2 regions of the Caldicellulosiruptor obsidiansis OB47 genome follow, and region 1 is predicted to be linked to the other one. Evidence: riboswitches for the same ligand, from Rfam matches in the RefSeq annotation. Region 1 holds a riboswitch; the other holds the start of a gene.

Region 1 (8,327 bases):
TTTTTTATGAGGGGGTAAAAAGGGGATGCTGGAAAAAATTAGTTGTTTAAAAGACAGGATGTTTATTAAAAAGGTTGACGGATCTGTTTTGATTGTTGTGATAATAGTTATTGCTGTTCTGAGCACAATATTGCTGGGGACGATGTCGGCTGTGTTAGCATCGCTGAACCAGAGCACATCTATATATCAGAAATCTGCAACAGGCTATGGAGCTGAAAGTGCAGCAGAGGAGTTTTTGTATTATTTTAATCAACTGTTAGAGGATGCAAAGAATATAGCGTATGGTTATTATTACAAGGGAGATGGGACACTAAAAGATATATGTCCTGGTCGAGTGAGATGGTTATTGGGAGATGAGAGCTATGAGCCGGGGAAGATATTGGATGATTTGCGACATGGGAGGATAAGTCGAGATGTAGCTGAAGACAAAGTGTATGAGGGTATGAAAGCGATTATAAGGGATGAGGTAAGCCGGTTTATGAATGACGTGGGTAGTGATGCTTCCATAAAGGTTGAATCTCTGTCGCTGCCGGAGTTTAAGAAGTTATCTGACTTAGTAGAGTTGTATATAAAGCCACATTATGAGAGCCTGACTGGGTATGAACTTGATGATATCACAGTTAATGCATGGTCAGGTACGACAAGTGGGTCTCTTCCTGATGGATATACAATTTACATTGATGTATCTAAAAAGAGAGCAGGAACTTCGTCAGATAAAGAGGTAAAGAGAGCATTGCGATTAGATGTTAGAATAGCTGATGACAGTGGAAGTTCAGTGAACTTAATTTTGAATCCATCACCAACGCCTGTTCCTTCATCACCGCTTGATTATGCAATATTTTCAAAGGGTGCTCTTAATACTAACAAAAACCTTACTGTCGAAAATGGAAGTGTGTATTCAGGTGGTGACCTAACGATACACGGTGGTGCGGTGTTTAATATTGACAATTTGATATCAAAAGGTGAGATGATGATAAATCAAGATAGTGACTCGCGATGTCGTGACAACAATATAGTTGTAAGGAATATAATTTATGTAGAAAAAAGTTTGAAAGCAAATAGGATATCCCCACGCTCAACTAATATTGATGCAAAAACAATTTATGTTGGTCAGGAAATGCAATTATATGGGGCCGGTAGCTATAAGTTTGTACAATTGTTTTCTGATAGCAATGTAAAGCTAGCTGGACCGGGTGTGAACATGGAAGTTTCAGCGTTAGCAAGTATAAGAGGGACACTTGAGGTTATTGATGGAGCAACAGTAACGTTAAAAAGCAACAGTGCGGTTTACTGCAATTCATTGGTAGTACGCAATGGTTCCCGCTTGATTCTTGAAAATGGAGCAAAATTATATGTAGCAACAACTCCCGATGCATCCACGATAATATCCATACAAAATAATGGTGGGACAATTTCGTATTCTTCTTCTTTTTCATATCCACCTACGCCAGCTGAGATAGATGAAATAAGAAATCGGGATTATACCAGTGGTTTGCTAATAACACCATTGCCAGCTGATAGTGTTGGTAGTCCTCAGCTTGGCAGCACTGCAGACATAACTCAAACACCCCCGCAGATAGTAATATATGGTGAATCCTTTATTAACGATAATGAAGCAAGGTTAGAAATATTGGGTAGATTAAGTTTACCCACTGTTGATTTCTCAACACTCCAGCTGCATTTAATTTCACGGGGCAACATTACATTCGTGGGTGGTGGTATGACTATTTTAAATGGTTCGATAATCTCGCTTGGTAATGCATTAGATGTAAACTGCTTGGAGAATCCATATGCTGGGCTTACGCTAAAGTATCAAACGCCAAGTCCTTCCATACAACAAGACATTGAGAATAATACAGGTATTCAACCATCTCAAATAATATATACGGAGGCTGATGCAGTTGGAAGAAAAACTTTATATAACATTTTAAGACGAAACATTGTCATAAAGTAGTAAATGTGAGGATAATAAGTTTATTTAAAACAATGACGAGTGTGGTTAATTATAATGCTCAGTTAGATGGTTGTGGAGGTAGTCTTTGCAGCTTTAAATTAATAAATTTAATTACACTTGAATACAGGAGCTGAAAAATGTGCTTGAAAAACTCTAAGTTTTGTGAGATAATAACCTGACTTTTGCAGATGATTGGAATAAAAATAGCCTGCAATCCATTGGGAATAAAGGATTGTAGGCTATTTAAGTTTTATCAAAAAGTTATAGTGAAAAATCACTTTTTTGTCTCACCTAAAACTTTTTTTATTTCCTTCAATCTCATAAATTTTTTACTAAAATCTATGTTTAAATCTTTTCCAATTTCCTCAAGTACTTCATCAAAAAAATCAAATACATAATAGTTTTCTTTAATATGGCTACATGATGCTTTCCTCAAACTCTCCAAAATCTCTGTAACACAGTATTTCCATTGTAACCTGTATTCCAATATTTTTGCAATTACTAATGATATAAAACAGGTCAAAAAATGAGCATTTATGTGTTCTTCTAAGGATAAATAAACAGGTCTACTTTCTATCTCGTTCTTTGTTATCTTGAATGCTTCTTCTATCTTCCAAAGTCCTTTATATATGTTTATTATCTTCTCCGGTGATTCTTTGTACTCGCTTGTAACAATAGCATAGTATCCATCAAATTTTTCTTCTTCTTTTAATTTCTCTTCATCCAAAGATAGCTTCCTCTGAGCACTTGCCAATATCTCACCTGTATTAGGGTCAAATGCAAGATTCTTTACATACTTGGCTGCACCATAAGCTGTGGCTTTGTTGTATTTCCCTGGATTTTTAATCAAATCCATCGCTTTTATCAAAGCTGCTTCTCTCTCTTGTTTTTCTTTTGCTGCATATTCCGGACTGTAAAAGACTATTTGAAGTTCATCTACTACTTTTTTCATCTTCTTCCCACTTGCCGTTGTTATTTGAATCTCTCTTGGATAAAGTCTTGACTTTATTTTAAATCCATTGGATTTTTCAACATATCCTTTTTCATCAAGTACATACTTCTGAAAATCTCTGTCAGCACCTCTGATAGAATAACTTAGTATATATCCATTTTTGGCAGATAAAATATACCAAATATTATCTCCGGTTGTTAGTCCTCTATCTGCTACTACAATTATTCTGCCTAAGGAATATTCTTTTTGAATTGTTCGCAAGGCAGGAATTAAAGTTGTTTTATCAGGCGCATTTCCAGGAAAAAGTTTGTATGTAATAGGTATGCCATTTGTATCCATAAACAATCCCATCTGTACAATAGGATCTGGACGATGTTCTTTTGATACGCCTTTTCTCCTTAGTTCATCTTGTTTGTCAATCTCAAAATAATAGTTTGTGACATCATAGTAAACAAGCTCTGTATTACGGTTATAAAGCTTTTTTATATGTTCATGAATCCAAAGTAAAAGTTGCTCGCAATGTCTATTGAAAAAAGATAAACTTCGATATACGTCGTCTAATGAAAAATCAAATTTTTCAAAGAAAATATCTTTATTTTCAAAAGTTTTCTTTTTTGATGCGGGGAAAAGCAAGCGAGAGTATACCAAAAGTTTTAAAATACTATTAGCATCGTATTCTTCTTGTGAGTAGCGCTGTTTATTTTTTATGAACTTGTCTATTTCAAGCTCATGATAGATTTTACTTAAAGCTGCATAACCAAAATTTTTTCGAGCACTATAATTTAAAGGCATAGTTTCATTTAATGAAATTTTGAGATTGAGCTCAGAATTTTCTTTATTCAATTCTTCGTTCATTTTACGAACTTCTTCGGTGAAAAATGCGATAGGGTCATCATATTGTTTTTGAAGTTCGTCAAGATAACCTAAGGAGCGGACGGTAGCTGTTCGAGATTGTTTAGTTTCTTTGTCATAGTAGCTGTTTACGATTGACAGATAAGTTCTACCAGTTTTACGGTTTGTACTTTTTTTAAGATACAATTTAGCAACCTCGTAATTAATATTTTAAGAGTATTATACCACATTTCGCCAGAAAACGCCATAAAAATTTGCTAAAATTTTAAAAATTTTTTGACCTTCTATCTCAGTAAAATCAAGTTGTTTAAAATTTGATAATAATTTTTTGCTGCAAAACTCGGGAATGTGGTTAATTATAATGCTCAGTTAGATGGTTGTGGAGGTAGTCTTTGCAGCTTTAAATTAATAAATTTAATTACACTTGAATACAGGAGCTGAACTTCAATTCGGAATTTGGAGTTAAATAAAGGAAATGAGAGCTTAAAGCTGCTATTTTAAGCATATTAGAAGTAATTAGGGATAGCATAACTGGACAATATAGGAATATAGTATTAAGATAATTCTTAAGAATAATATTTCGAGGTTTCATTATATGGTAATAAGTAAAAAAGACAAAGAAAGAGTATTAGAAGCTATTAGAAAAGGTGCAATAGATGCAGCGGATTTAAGCTTTCCTAATTTGATAGATGCAATAATTCTTAAAATGAAACGAGAAGGGATAATAGAGCTATTAGAGCATGCGTTTTTGGACAAACGATCAGCAAATAAGAATATACCTTTTCACATATTGCTGACATTAGCCATTACAGCGAAGATGAAGCTAAAGACCAGTTTGACAGATATACCCTTTGCTATAAGCAATGCGGAGACATTATCAGAAATTGGCTGGAACATATGGGACAATAAGAGAGGGTTGAAAGAAGGGCTGATGGACGAAGGTACCCTTCGTAACATAGTAAAGAAATACACGGTGGAAGAGTTAATACAAGGATATAATACATATGTTCAAGAGTATGTATTTCCGAAGAAGGAGATAGTACCTGATATTCATATTCTTGATTGTACTGAGCTTGAAGTATTACTGGAGAATAGCAATTATGAAGGTTCAGAAGTGGTAAGAGATAAAGATGGAATGCGTAGAGGATATAAGATGTCTACACTACGAGGTATTACAGGTGATAATGGTATACTGGAAGAAATCAAAATAGGTAGTATTAACGTACATGACCTTGAATTAAGCCGAGAGATGGTACTAAAAAGCAAAATGTTAAAATTTGGGGACATTTTAATTAATGACCGTGGATTTATTTCGAGGGAGCTTATGAACCAGTTAAAACAAAAGAGAGGAGTGGATACGTACATTCCTTTGAAAAGCAATATGGAGGCATATGAGCAGGCAGTAATGATAGCAAAAGAAGAAAACAAGTGGGAAGCTCACCCGAACAAAAAAAGGAAGAGGCAGGAGATTGCTTTTGTAGAATCACTGGGTAGTTATTGGAGGAGTGCCAAGCCTGAAGATGACGTACAGATAAATGGGTGTGTAGTACATGACACAAAGACGGATGAATATTTTGTAATTGTGACTACAGATCTTGGGAAGACAGCAAAACAAATAATCAAGACATATGAATTAAGGCCTGAGATTGAGGAAGATTACCGACAGATCAAGGATTTTTGGAAGATTGAAGATTTTAAGAGCACGAAGTACAATTTTATAGCATTTCATATTGTGATGGTACTGATAGGATATTTGTTCTTCCAGCTATACAGAGATATGGAAGAAGGGAAGAGATGTGAGGGAAAAAGTTTGCCTGTAGCAGCAAAGAAGTATGTGGAAGAGGGGCCAAAATCGGTTATTGTATATGCTGGACAGTACTTTGGTATCTTTGGATTTCTGGAGTTTATTCAGTTGTATGCGTCATGCAACGCAGAAGTGAAGCAGCGCTTAGATTCGATTCTGGGTAAAGTATAACATGAAAAAGGAGTTGTTGTTCAAATTCCGAATTGCAGTTGGAGCTGAAAAATGTGCTTGAAAAACTCTAAGTTTTGTGAGATAATAATATACAGAGGATTGTGATTGTCAAAAGAGTAAAGGCATATATCGAAAGGGCAAACCTGTCGAAAGGCAGGGGCGCAAAGCCATGGGCTTGTCGGAAGTAAAACTTCCTATGGTTGCCAGGCTGCCGAAAATATGCCAAGAGATGAGTGATATATTTAATCATTGGCAAATGGCATCTGGCGACAGCCAGATGCTTTTATTTTTATATCCATTGTTGTTTTAGTAGCAAAGAATTAATGAACAAGTGGGAAGTACGGAGAGAGTTAAGAGGGAAAATTATTGTTAGCGTTGTATTTAACTATAGTTAAGAGTTTAAGGAAGTGTGTGAAATGTTGAGAACAAATTGGAAGACCTTTAGTAAAAAAGTATTCAAAATAAATTTGAGTGGAAGTGCTTTAATTATTGTGATAATAATAATTGCTATTTTAAGCACAGTCTTACTGGGAGCGATGTCGGCTGTGTTAGCATCGCTGAACCAGAGCACATCTATATATCAGAAATCTGCAACAGGCTATGGAGCTGAAAGTGCAGCAGAGGAGTTTTTGTATTATTTTAATCAACTGTTAGAGGATGCAAAGAATATAGCGTATGGTTATTATTACAAGGGAGATGGGACACTAAAAGATATATGTCCTGGTCGAGTGAGATGGTTATTGGGAGATGAGAGCTATGAGCCGGGGAAGATATTGGATGATTTGCGACATGGGAGGATAAGTCGAGATGTAGCTGAAGATAAAGTGTATGAGGGTATGAAAGCGATTATAAGGGATGAGGTAAGCCGGTTTATGAATGACGTGGGTAGTGATGCTTCCATAAAGGTTGAATCTCTGTCGCTGCCGGAGTTTAAGAAGTTATCTGACTTAGTAGAGTTGTATATAAAGCCACATTATGAGAGCCTGACTGGGTATGAACTTGATGATATTACAGTTAATGCATGGTCAGGTACGACAAGTGGGTCTCTTCCTGATGGATATACAATTTACATTGATGTATCTAAAAAGAGAGCAGGAACTTCGTCAGATAAAGAGATAAAGAGAACATTGCGGTTAGATGTTGAAATACTTGCAACCAAGCCTAATGGGCTGGAAAGTAGCGTATCGAGTGCAACTACTACTGCTGCATCCTCAGTATTTAACTTGTTTGATTATGCATTATACACAAATGGAAGCTTCGTGGCAAATGTTAACTTTACCATAATAGGCGGGAATATACATACAGGCGGTGACATACAATCACACGGCGGTTTGCAAACTGACATTAATAATTTGGTGGTAATGGGTGAGTTATCACTGGGTGTGAACGGTAATCCACAAGTTCGCGAAGACAATGTAAAAGTGAACAATGTAACTTATATTAGGTCAAATTTGAGAAGAACGGGTGTTGGAGATAGAAATATTAGCTTGCAGATGGGTATAACGTACGTGGGGGGAAATGCGGAATTATATGGTAGAGGGAGATATGAGTTTGATGAGTTATACTGCGATGGGAATGTCATAGTTAAAGGTAGTACAGCAAATGCGGTAGATGTTGTAATAAAGAAAATAGGAGTAATCAGGGGTGCGTTAAGAATACAGGATCAAGGGACAGTTACAATAAAATCTGGTGCGGTAGTATATTGCGATTCGATTCAGTTTTTGAACAATCCAACTACGTTAGTAATAGAAAATGGCGCAACCATTGTGACGAGGATGCCGCCTGACTATAGTCGGATTGTTAATTCAGGTGGGGTTATAAATGTAGTGTCTTCAGTTCCGTATCCGCCCTTGCCACAAATTTTAAATGAGATAAGAAATTTTAGTTTTCCTAATAGTACAAGTATACCATCGATAACACCCCATGATCCAGTTCCACCAGCCTCAATTGACAGTGCTGCAGATATTTCTAAATCACCTCCGCAAGTTGTTGTTATTGGAGAAAATTGTAATGCAGGTGAAATTGAAGTTGAGATTCAAAACAGGTTAGCAAGCATGGGCGTTTCGCCAGTTCCAAGTCCACTCCAATTGCATGTTTTTGCAAGGAACAACATTACTATTTCAGTGGGAACGAGAATATTAAATGGTCAATTGATTGCGTTAGGTAATACTCTTAATATAAATAGTTCAGGCGGGAGTCCATTTGATGGTGTAACATTAATATATGGTTCGCCGAGTTCACTCATTCAGAATCAGGTAACAAATACTACTGGGTATGTTCCACCGGCAACAATATATAACCAAACAAATGCAATTCAAAATGATACTTTATATAGTGTAAGAAGAAGAAATATTATTGTAAGATAATATTTATGAAAAACCTTAGTAACACGGATATGTAAAGGTTTTTTCTACTATCCTAAAATGAAAAAGGCACGTGGTGAAGACATATTTACCACCTAATTTATTACAGAACAGAGAATAAAAAGTCCCCACTTTCTTTAATAAGTCTTCAAGAAGTAAAGTAGGAAATTGAAATACATGGGAGGAGACCAGAATTTTTGAATCTCTAAACTTTTCGAAAGGTGTCCTCCC
Region 2 (8,327 bases), 680 kb from region 1:
CAAAAACGCCTGACCCACATCGCAGATAGCCCCGCCAACTAAGAATGCCAAGATGCAGTTTTTGAAAGAGTTTGTCTTTGGCTCGTTTGCCTTTACAAGTGCCTGGTATTCACAGGCTTTCTTATCTTTGATGTTCACTTTGCAAAGCACCCCCCGCAAACAAAACCTCAAGATGATATTATTTTAAATTTTTTTGAGATTTATTCACAACCAAGCGAGATTTGAAATAGTCTGATTGAAATTTGGTTTAAAATATCAATCAGATTTTACAAACAAACATTCGAATAATTTTTGAAAACACTACTGTAATGGGTTTAAAATAAAGGCAGAAAGGAGGTGAGGCGAAGATGGCAGCAAAACCACTTGTAGGCTTGCTGCAGCTTAAACTTGAAAACGGCACGACATCCACTGGCAAAATAAGGTTCAAGACACTCTCTTTTGATATCAAGCCAGATGCCCAAGATATGGATGTGTATCAAGTTGGCCAGGCAATTGCAAGCCTTCAGTCAAAGCCGCTGTACACAATTATAAGAAGCAACAACTTTGAGCTTTTATACTAATTGACGTTTCAAGCTTTTGAGAGCTCAAAAAAATAGCAGAAAGGAGGTGAAAGTAAAAATGCTCACACTGGTTTTGACATTTAGGCTTCAAAACGGCAAGACATTCAGACTTTCCATTCCAGAACCAAAACCAAACCTTACTGCTGCCGAGGTTGACAGTGTGATGAATTTGATTGTGCAAAAGAACATATTTGTAACATCAAGCCCAATTGTTGAAAAAGTTTCAGCAAGAATTGTTGACAGAGAGGTAAACACTTTAATCGGAAAATAAAAAAACTTTCAAAAAAAGCGTGCCGACCTGACCTTTTGAACTTTGGCAGGTCGGCATGTTTTTAAAAAACTTTTAAATGTACATAACAAACTCAAACTGGGAGGTGAAAAATATGCAGGATTTGATTGCCAATATTGCCAACATAGGCTTTCCAATTGTGCTTTGCATTTATCTTCTCACAAGGTTTGAAAGCAAGATAGACAAGCTCTCTGACAGCATTGATAAGCTCTCTGAAAAGATACTACAGATGAAAAACAATTGACATGCAAAAGAGTGTTCGGTATAATAGAAGTGTGCTTTTAAAAATATGGAAAATAAAGCCTTTTTCAGGATGGTGATATTTATTATGAACAGTATTCCAAAAGATATTATATATTTTGTACCACACTACACAGAAAATGGTGATAGTGTGCTAATTCTTTTTTTAAGTGGCGAAAAGAAGGTTGTGCCAATGTCAATTCGAAGTTTTTCTAAAAAGCTATATTCACTTTATGCAATAGACTGTCAGGCAATCAAAAAACTTATCTCACAGCGAATTGGTCAGAAAAATCTTCTTCCCATTGTTCTTCCGGATGCCACCTTTATTCCTGTAAAAACAAGAAAAGCAATTGTTAAAACAGACCCCATCTTTGGTTATGTTAACATAAGTCAGATATTCAAAATTGACGATAAAGGCGAGGGCTTTGAGATGCTTTTGCGATGCGGTGCAGTTTTAAGCTGTCTTGGTTCTGCAAAGTATTTCAAAAAAAGAATTACTCTTGCTTCTGTTATAACAGATTATTTGCAAGGAGTATGGTCACAGGGTGCGCTTAAAATAAAAGAAGAGTGTGAGCTTGTGAATGTGTTTGGATTGGAGTAAAATAATGTAGCAGGTAAATTGCAATTTTTGAAGGAGAAGCAATGAAAATATGCAGCAAAACATTCAAGGTATGGTTAGCGATATAATCTACAGGAATTTGGAAAATAGCTATACGGTGTTTGAGATAATCTGCGACGATGAGGTGTTCACAGCAGTAGGGATAGTTCCAGACATTGCTATCGGTGAAAAGGTGAGCGTATACGGTGAGTTTTATGTTCATCCTGTTTACGGTCAGCAGCTGAAAGTAAGCTACCTTGAGAAACTTCTGCCGCAGACAAAGGATGAGATATATCTTTATCTTTCCTCTGGAGTAATAAAAGGTATCGGGCAGAAGACTGCAAAGAAGATTGTTGATACCTTTGGAGATGACACTGCAAGAGTTTTGCAGGAAGAGCCTGAAAAGCTTCTTAGTATTCGCGGCATGACACCCGAAAAGGTTGAGCGAATAAGGAATATGTTTGCATTCCAAAAATTTTTGAAAGATATCATGTCAATCTTTTCCCAGTACGGGCTTTCACAGAACCATGCAATGAGACTTTTTAAACTTTATGGATTTTCTGCTCTGTCGCTTTTACAGGAAAATCCATATTTTCTTTTAGAAGTGTTCCCAGAGCTTGACTTTAAAAAGGTTGACAGGCTTGCACTTGACATGGGAGTTATGCCAGATGACGGAAGAAGAATATCTGCCAAGATACTTAATCTTTTGACACTGGCAGCAAATAGTGAAGGGCATACCTGCCTGCCAGAAAATAGGCTCAAACAGGTTTGTTCAAAAACTCTTGACCTTCCAGTGGAAAAAATAGAAGATGCGCTTGAAGTTTTAGCTCAAGAAAGAAGAATTGTAAAAGATGAAGTTGAATCTCAAAAGATGGTGTTTTTGTACGGTTACTATGAGTGTGAAAAGTATATAGCAGATAAAATCCTGTCAATGCTAAAAGAATATGATGACATTGCTGATATAGATGAAAAGATCTCTCAGTTTGAAGCAAAAAACGGTATTGCATTTTCGCCAAATCAAAAGAAAGCCATCAAGATGGCACTGACTCAAGGCGTTAGCATTATCACAGGAGGTCCTGGTACAGGAAAGACAACAATAATAAAATGCATTATTCAAATTTTCGAGGGTGAAGGCAAAAAGGTTTTTCTTTGTGCACCAACAGGAAGAGCTGCAAAGAGGATGCAGGCAGCCTGCGAAAGAGAATCAAAAACAATCCACAGACTTTTGGAAATGACAGTTTTAGACACACATGTTATTTTCCAAAAAGGACCAAATAATCCCTTAAAATGCGATGCTATAGTGGTGGATGAAATGAGCATGGTAGACAGTTTCCTGATGAACTATCTTCTTGCTGCAACAAAACCGACAACAAGAATTGTGCTTGTTGGAGACAAAGACCAGCTTCCATCTGTTGGTGCAGGGAATGTCTTAAAAGACCTTATAAAAAGCGAAATTGTACCTTGCACCACTTTGACAGAGGTGTATCGCCAGAGCGAAAATAGCTTTATAGTCCTCAATGCACACAGGATAAACAGAGGTGAGTTTCCACATCTTCAAAAGGAGAGCGATTTTTATTTTATCCAGAAAAACTCTCAGGAAGAGATTTTAAAAACTGTAATTGAACTTGTGATAAAAAAGGTTCCAAACTATCTTTCGTGCGATCCGATGACAGACATCCAGGTCCTGTGTCCTTCAAAAAAAGGGATTGTTGGGATGTACAACTTAAATCGTGTGCTGCAGCAGTACTTAAACCCACCTCATCCTTCTAAAAAAGAGTATGCTTATAAAGAAAACCTGTTCAGAGTTGGAGACAAGGTCATGCAGGTAAAAAACAACTATTCACTTGAATATGAGATTTTACAAGGAGAGGAGAAGGGCAAAGTCTCAACAGGGATATTCAATGGCGACATTGGAGTTGTCAAAGATATTGACAGGGCGCAAGGTGTGCTGGAAATCCTGTTTGACGATGAAAAGTTTGTGTATTATGACTTTTCGCTGCTTGACGATTTAGAACTTGCATATGCAATGACTGTTCACAAATCGCAAGGGTCAGAGTTCAGGTGCATAGTGATGCCTGTTGTTGAGACCTACCCCATTTTGATGACAAGAAACCTTCTTTACACTGCCGTAACACGAGCAAAAGAACTTGTTGTGTTGGTGGGTAAAAAAAGCGCGCTTGAATACATGATAGCAAACCAAAAAGAGGCTATGCGATATTCAGCACTTTGCGACTTTTTATTGCGCGGGCAAGAAAATATGCAAGTGCGAGCTTTATAATATCTGGGATTATAAACGGTGCAACACCTACGGCAAAAGCCTTTTTGAGTGTCATGTGTGCAGCCCACGAGAGATACAAAAATCCAAAGATGTAGATAATTGCAAGCCCTAAAATGAGTGCTACTGAGGCATTTGCTGCCTCATTTTTTATTGGCTTTTTTGTATTTATATAACTTGTAACAAACGCTGCAATCGGAAATGCTATCAAATACCCACCAGTGGGTCCAACAAATTTAGATAGCCCGCCGGAAAAGCCGGCAAATACAGGCACACCAACAGCCCCTAAAAGGTCATATACAAGAAGGCTCAAAAATGCATACCTTGGAGTGAGCATCAAACTTGCCAGAAAAATTGCAAAAACCTGCATCGTAAAAGGTACTGGTCCTATTTGAATCTTAATTTGAGCACAAATGGCAGTTATTGCTGCAAAAAGAGCAGATAAAATAATCATTCTTGTTTTAGTTACCATTTCAACATTTTGCGACATAATTTTTCTACCCCCAATGTAAACCATATTATTAAATCAGGTTTACAAATAGAATAGCAAAATAAGAGGCTTTTGTCAACAATTAAAATTGACCAAATTTTTAATTTTCGGCAACGCTCGATAATTTTCGGCAAAATTCTGTTAGCCTTCTTTTATTTTTGGCAAATAAATTGATATAATATGTATAATAATGTTTCTAAAATGGGTATTTAATAATGTAGCATCAATTTTAAATTTGAAAAGGAGGAAAAAAAGCTTGATTCCTTTGAGAGATACTATCCCGAGCAGGGAAAAACCTTTTATGACATGGTTTTTGATAGCGGTAAACATTCTTGTTTTTTTATACCAGGTTTCACTTCCACCTGAAGCAGCTTCTGAGTTTGTTTTAAAATATGCATTTGTTCCTGACAGTTTTTCTCATGCTCTCTCGCATGGTTTAATAGTTGCGATTGTATATTCCATATTTCCAATAATGTGTTCAATGTTCATGCATGGAAGCTGGATGCATCTTATATCTAACATGTGGTCTTTGTGGCTTTTTGGTGACAATGTTGAAGACAGGGTAGGTCATTTCAGATTTTTGATTTTTTATCTTCTGAGTGGATTCTTTGCAGCCTATACCCACTGGTTTTTTAATGCAGACTCAAATGTTCCGATTGTTGGCGCATCAGGGGCAATATCTGGTGTTATGGGTGCGTACTTTTTGATGTTCCCACTTTCAAGGATTGTTACTCTAATTCCAATAGGATTTATCCCTCTGTTTATTGAAATTCCAGCTGTGTTTTACCTTGGTTTGTGGTTTTTATCACAGGTGTCGTCCGGGATTCTTGAGCTGTTTGGACCTGTGTTTGGAAGTGGAATTGCCTGGTGGGCTCACATTGGCGGATTTGTATTTGGAGCGCTGACTGTCAACTTCTTTAAAAAGAAGTATCGCAGATATCATAATTTTTTCGATGATGAGATTTTTTACTACAGATATTATTAAGATTTAAAAAGGAGAGTGTATGACATGAGTTTTTGGGATTTGCTGATATTTTTCATCATAGCAAGTTCACTTCAGCCAGTTATGAAACAGAGAATGCTTGAATCTGCAAGACAAAAGCTTATTGCTAAAATAGAGAAAAAAAGAGGTTCAAGAGTTATTCTTCTTGTTCACAGGCAAGAGACAATGAGTTTTCTTGGTTTTCCGGTGTACCGATACATTGACATAAACGACTCAGAAGAAGTCGTAAGGGCAATAAACATGACTGACCCCTCAATTCCACTTGATATAATTCTACACACACCGGGTGGGCTTGTTTTAGCTTCGCTCCAGATAGCAAGAGCAATAAAAAGACATAAAGGGAAGGTTACGGTTCATGTTCCTCACTATGCAATGTCGGGCGGGACTCTCATTGCTCTTGCTGCAGATGAGATAGTTATGTGTGAGGATGCGGTTTTAGGTCCTGTTGATCCTCAGATTGGGGAATTTCCGGCAGTGTCTATCCTTGAGGTTGTAAAACAAAAGACATTGAATGAGGTTGATGACAAAACATTGATTTTAGCAGACATTGCAAGAAAGGCTTTAAAGCAGACAAAAGATGCTGTTTTAGAACTTCTTTCTGATAACTACCCTGAAGATGTTGCTCAAAACATAGCAAAAGAGCTTGTTGAGGGCAAATACACACATGATTTTCCAATAACATATGAAAAGGCAAAAGAACTGGGGTTAAAAGTAAGATGCGATATGGATAGAGAAATAAAACAGCTCATGTGTTTATATCCGCAACCTGTTAACAAAAAGTCTTCTGTCGATTATCTGTGGGTGCCAAGAAAATAAATCCTCAGAGATAAAAGAGTTGAATGCAGCAGACAATTCAGAAATTTTGAAATTGATTTTTGAAAATAAAAAGAGTATAATTTAAATTGTTAAAAAATTAAAGTGATATTCCTGAAAAAGGCAAACACAGGGAAACCTGTGGGCGCAAAGCCATGGGCCTGTCGGGGGAAAAACCCCCTATGGTTGCCAGGCTGCCAGGAACTCCTTATATGGAGTTCCAGCAAAAAATTATGATAATAAACTCCATATAAGGAGGTATTTTGATATGAAAAAATTGATTTCAGTCTTCATTATTATTTTATTAATTTTATCAATTTCAAGTGCAATGGCATTTGCAGCAAAGAAAAGACAGATTGCAGGTCTAAAGAAAACACAGTCTTATGAGATATCTGAGCCAGAGCAGACTCCTGTATCTCAAGAGGAAACAAAGCAGCCATCTCAAACGGCTATATCCAGCAATAACACAGGTTTTGGTACATGGCTTTGGAACCCTTGGTTAATTGTAAGCAGCAAAGATGAGATTTTGAACTATTTGCGGATAAATGGATATTCTGAGTTATATCTTCAGATTGATAGTACTCTTGATTTAAGGTATTACAGAGATTTTGTATCTTCTGCTACATCTTATGGGATAAATGTATATGCGCTGTCTGGGGATAGTATATGGATATGGCAGGACAAAAGAGAAGGGTTTTATAATTTCATCAGATGGGTTGAGAATTATAATTTGAGTGTATCAGAGAACGAAAAGTTTTGTGGTATTCACCTTGATGTTGAGCCTTATCAAAACGCTGAGTGGAACACGGCAAGAGATAATGTAATTTTAAACTATCAGAACTTTGTTGATGAGGCAGTTTTACAGGCAGCAAGATTAAATCTTCCGGTTGTATTTGATATACCCTTCTGGTTTGATGAGATATATTATTCTAATAACTATGGCTCAGGTAATCTTGCACAGTGGGTAATTTCAAAAACAAGCTGGACAAACATCATGGCATACAGAGACAGCAGTCATGAGATTATAGCAATTGCTGAGAATGAAGCAGGTTATGCAAAAAACTTTGGTAAAAGACTTGTAATTTCTGTAGAAACACAGCCATCGAGCGAAGGTGAGAATGTTACATTTTTTGAAGAAGGGCTTGCAACAATGTACAGTGAGCTAAGCAGTGTTAAAGCTTATTTTGATTCCAAAGGATATACAAATATTGGATTTGCTGTTCATCATCTTGCAAGTGTTATGAAAATGTAAAAATATCTTTGCGCGTTAAGATATATGGTGGCAAAAAAGATTGAGACAGTGGTATTTTAATAAAGATAAAAAGGGACTTGTTCTAACGTTTTGACCGGAACTAGTCCCTTTTTGTTTATGATTTAGTTTACTTATTCTTCTAAATTATCTAAAATTTCGGCTTCCATCTTAATATATTTAATTATATCCATGACCATTATTTCACCTCAAATATAGCTATATCAATTTTACTTTTTTCAATTTACTATGGATTTTCTCAACTCTTTAACCTTTTCAATCTGAAGTTCTGTAAGTTCAGCAACCTCTTCATCGCTAAATCCCTTTTGTATTAGTCTTTTCGCAACCTCTATTATAGCTTCGATTTTACCTTAAAGTTTGCCAGCCTTAAAATCTTTTGTTCTTCAGAAAGCCTTGGTCGTATAATGCGATACCGCCATTCCAAAAATCTATCTACATTCTTTTTGCTCAGATTTTTTAAGTTTTCTTCAACTCCTCTTCAGCTCTTTTTACAAGATCTCTACAAAACTTGACTTGTTTTTGGAGATTAGATCTGAAAATATAGCATATATGTTGTAAGCTCTTTCGATGGTGTCCTTGTTTCCTCTGTATGCTTCATCTCTTTCTTTCCAGAGAGTAGCTATAAGTTTTTCAAGTTTTTCAATTTTTCGCTTTTTATCTTCTTCGTTGAGATTTGAGTCTTCAATGTTAATTTTTATATTTGTAAGTTTACCTGCAAGGCTGCATATCAAGTCAATACCAACTTCGTGTTTAATATCCTCTTGGATGATTTTAATATCGCTTATCTTC

Evidence for each region. Region 1 has a riboswitch for cyclic di-GMP ahead of COB47_RS08405 (tapirin). Riboswitches for the same ligand answer to the same signal wherever they lie in the genome.
Region 2: linked by a shared signal. The riboswitch ahead of COB47_RS11540 (hypothetical protein) and the one ahead of COB47_RS08405 (tapirin) in region 1 are both predicted to bind cyclic di-GMP.

Annotation. Positions count from the first base shown of each region.
Region 1 is NC_014392.1:1,808,082-1,816,408, reverse strand. Features, by position in the region: gene COB47_RS08425 (PulJ/GspJ family protein) at 1-18, shown strand, start outside; gene COB47_RS08420 (tapirin) at 26-1,954, shown strand; gene COB47_RS08415 (IS1634 family transposase) at 2,229-3,944, opposite strand; gene COB47_RS08410 (transposase) at 4,354-5,733, shown strand; cyclic di-GMP riboswitch class I at 5,860-5,949, shown strand; gene COB47_RS08405 (tapirin) at 6,150-8,099, shown strand; gene COB47_RS08400 (helix-turn-helix domain-containing protein) at 8,115-8,327, opposite strand, start outside.
Region 2 is NC_014392.1:2,487,049-2,495,375, reverse strand. Features, by position in the region: gene spoVAC (stage V sporulation protein AC) at 1-138, opposite strand, end outside; gene COB47_RS11575 (DUF1659 domain-containing protein) at 348-560, shown strand; gene COB47_RS11570 (DUF2922 domain-containing protein) at 619-831, shown strand; gene COB47_RS12050 (YvrJ family protein) at 944-1,093, shown strand; gene COB47_RS11565 (hypothetical protein) at 1,178-1,690, shown strand; gene recD2 (SF1B family DNA helicase RecD2) at 1,740-3,965, shown strand; gene COB47_RS11555 (biotin transporter BioY) at 3,895-4,452, opposite strand; gene COB47_RS11550 (rhomboid family intramembrane serine protease) at 4,709-5,437, shown strand; gene COB47_RS11545 (SDH family Clp fold serine proteinase) at 5,462-6,271, shown strand; cyclic di-GMP riboswitch class I at 6,381-6,470, shown strand; gene COB47_RS11540 (hypothetical protein) at 6,537-7,520, shown strand; gene COB47_RS11535 (hypothetical protein) at 8,027-8,327, opposite strand, start outside.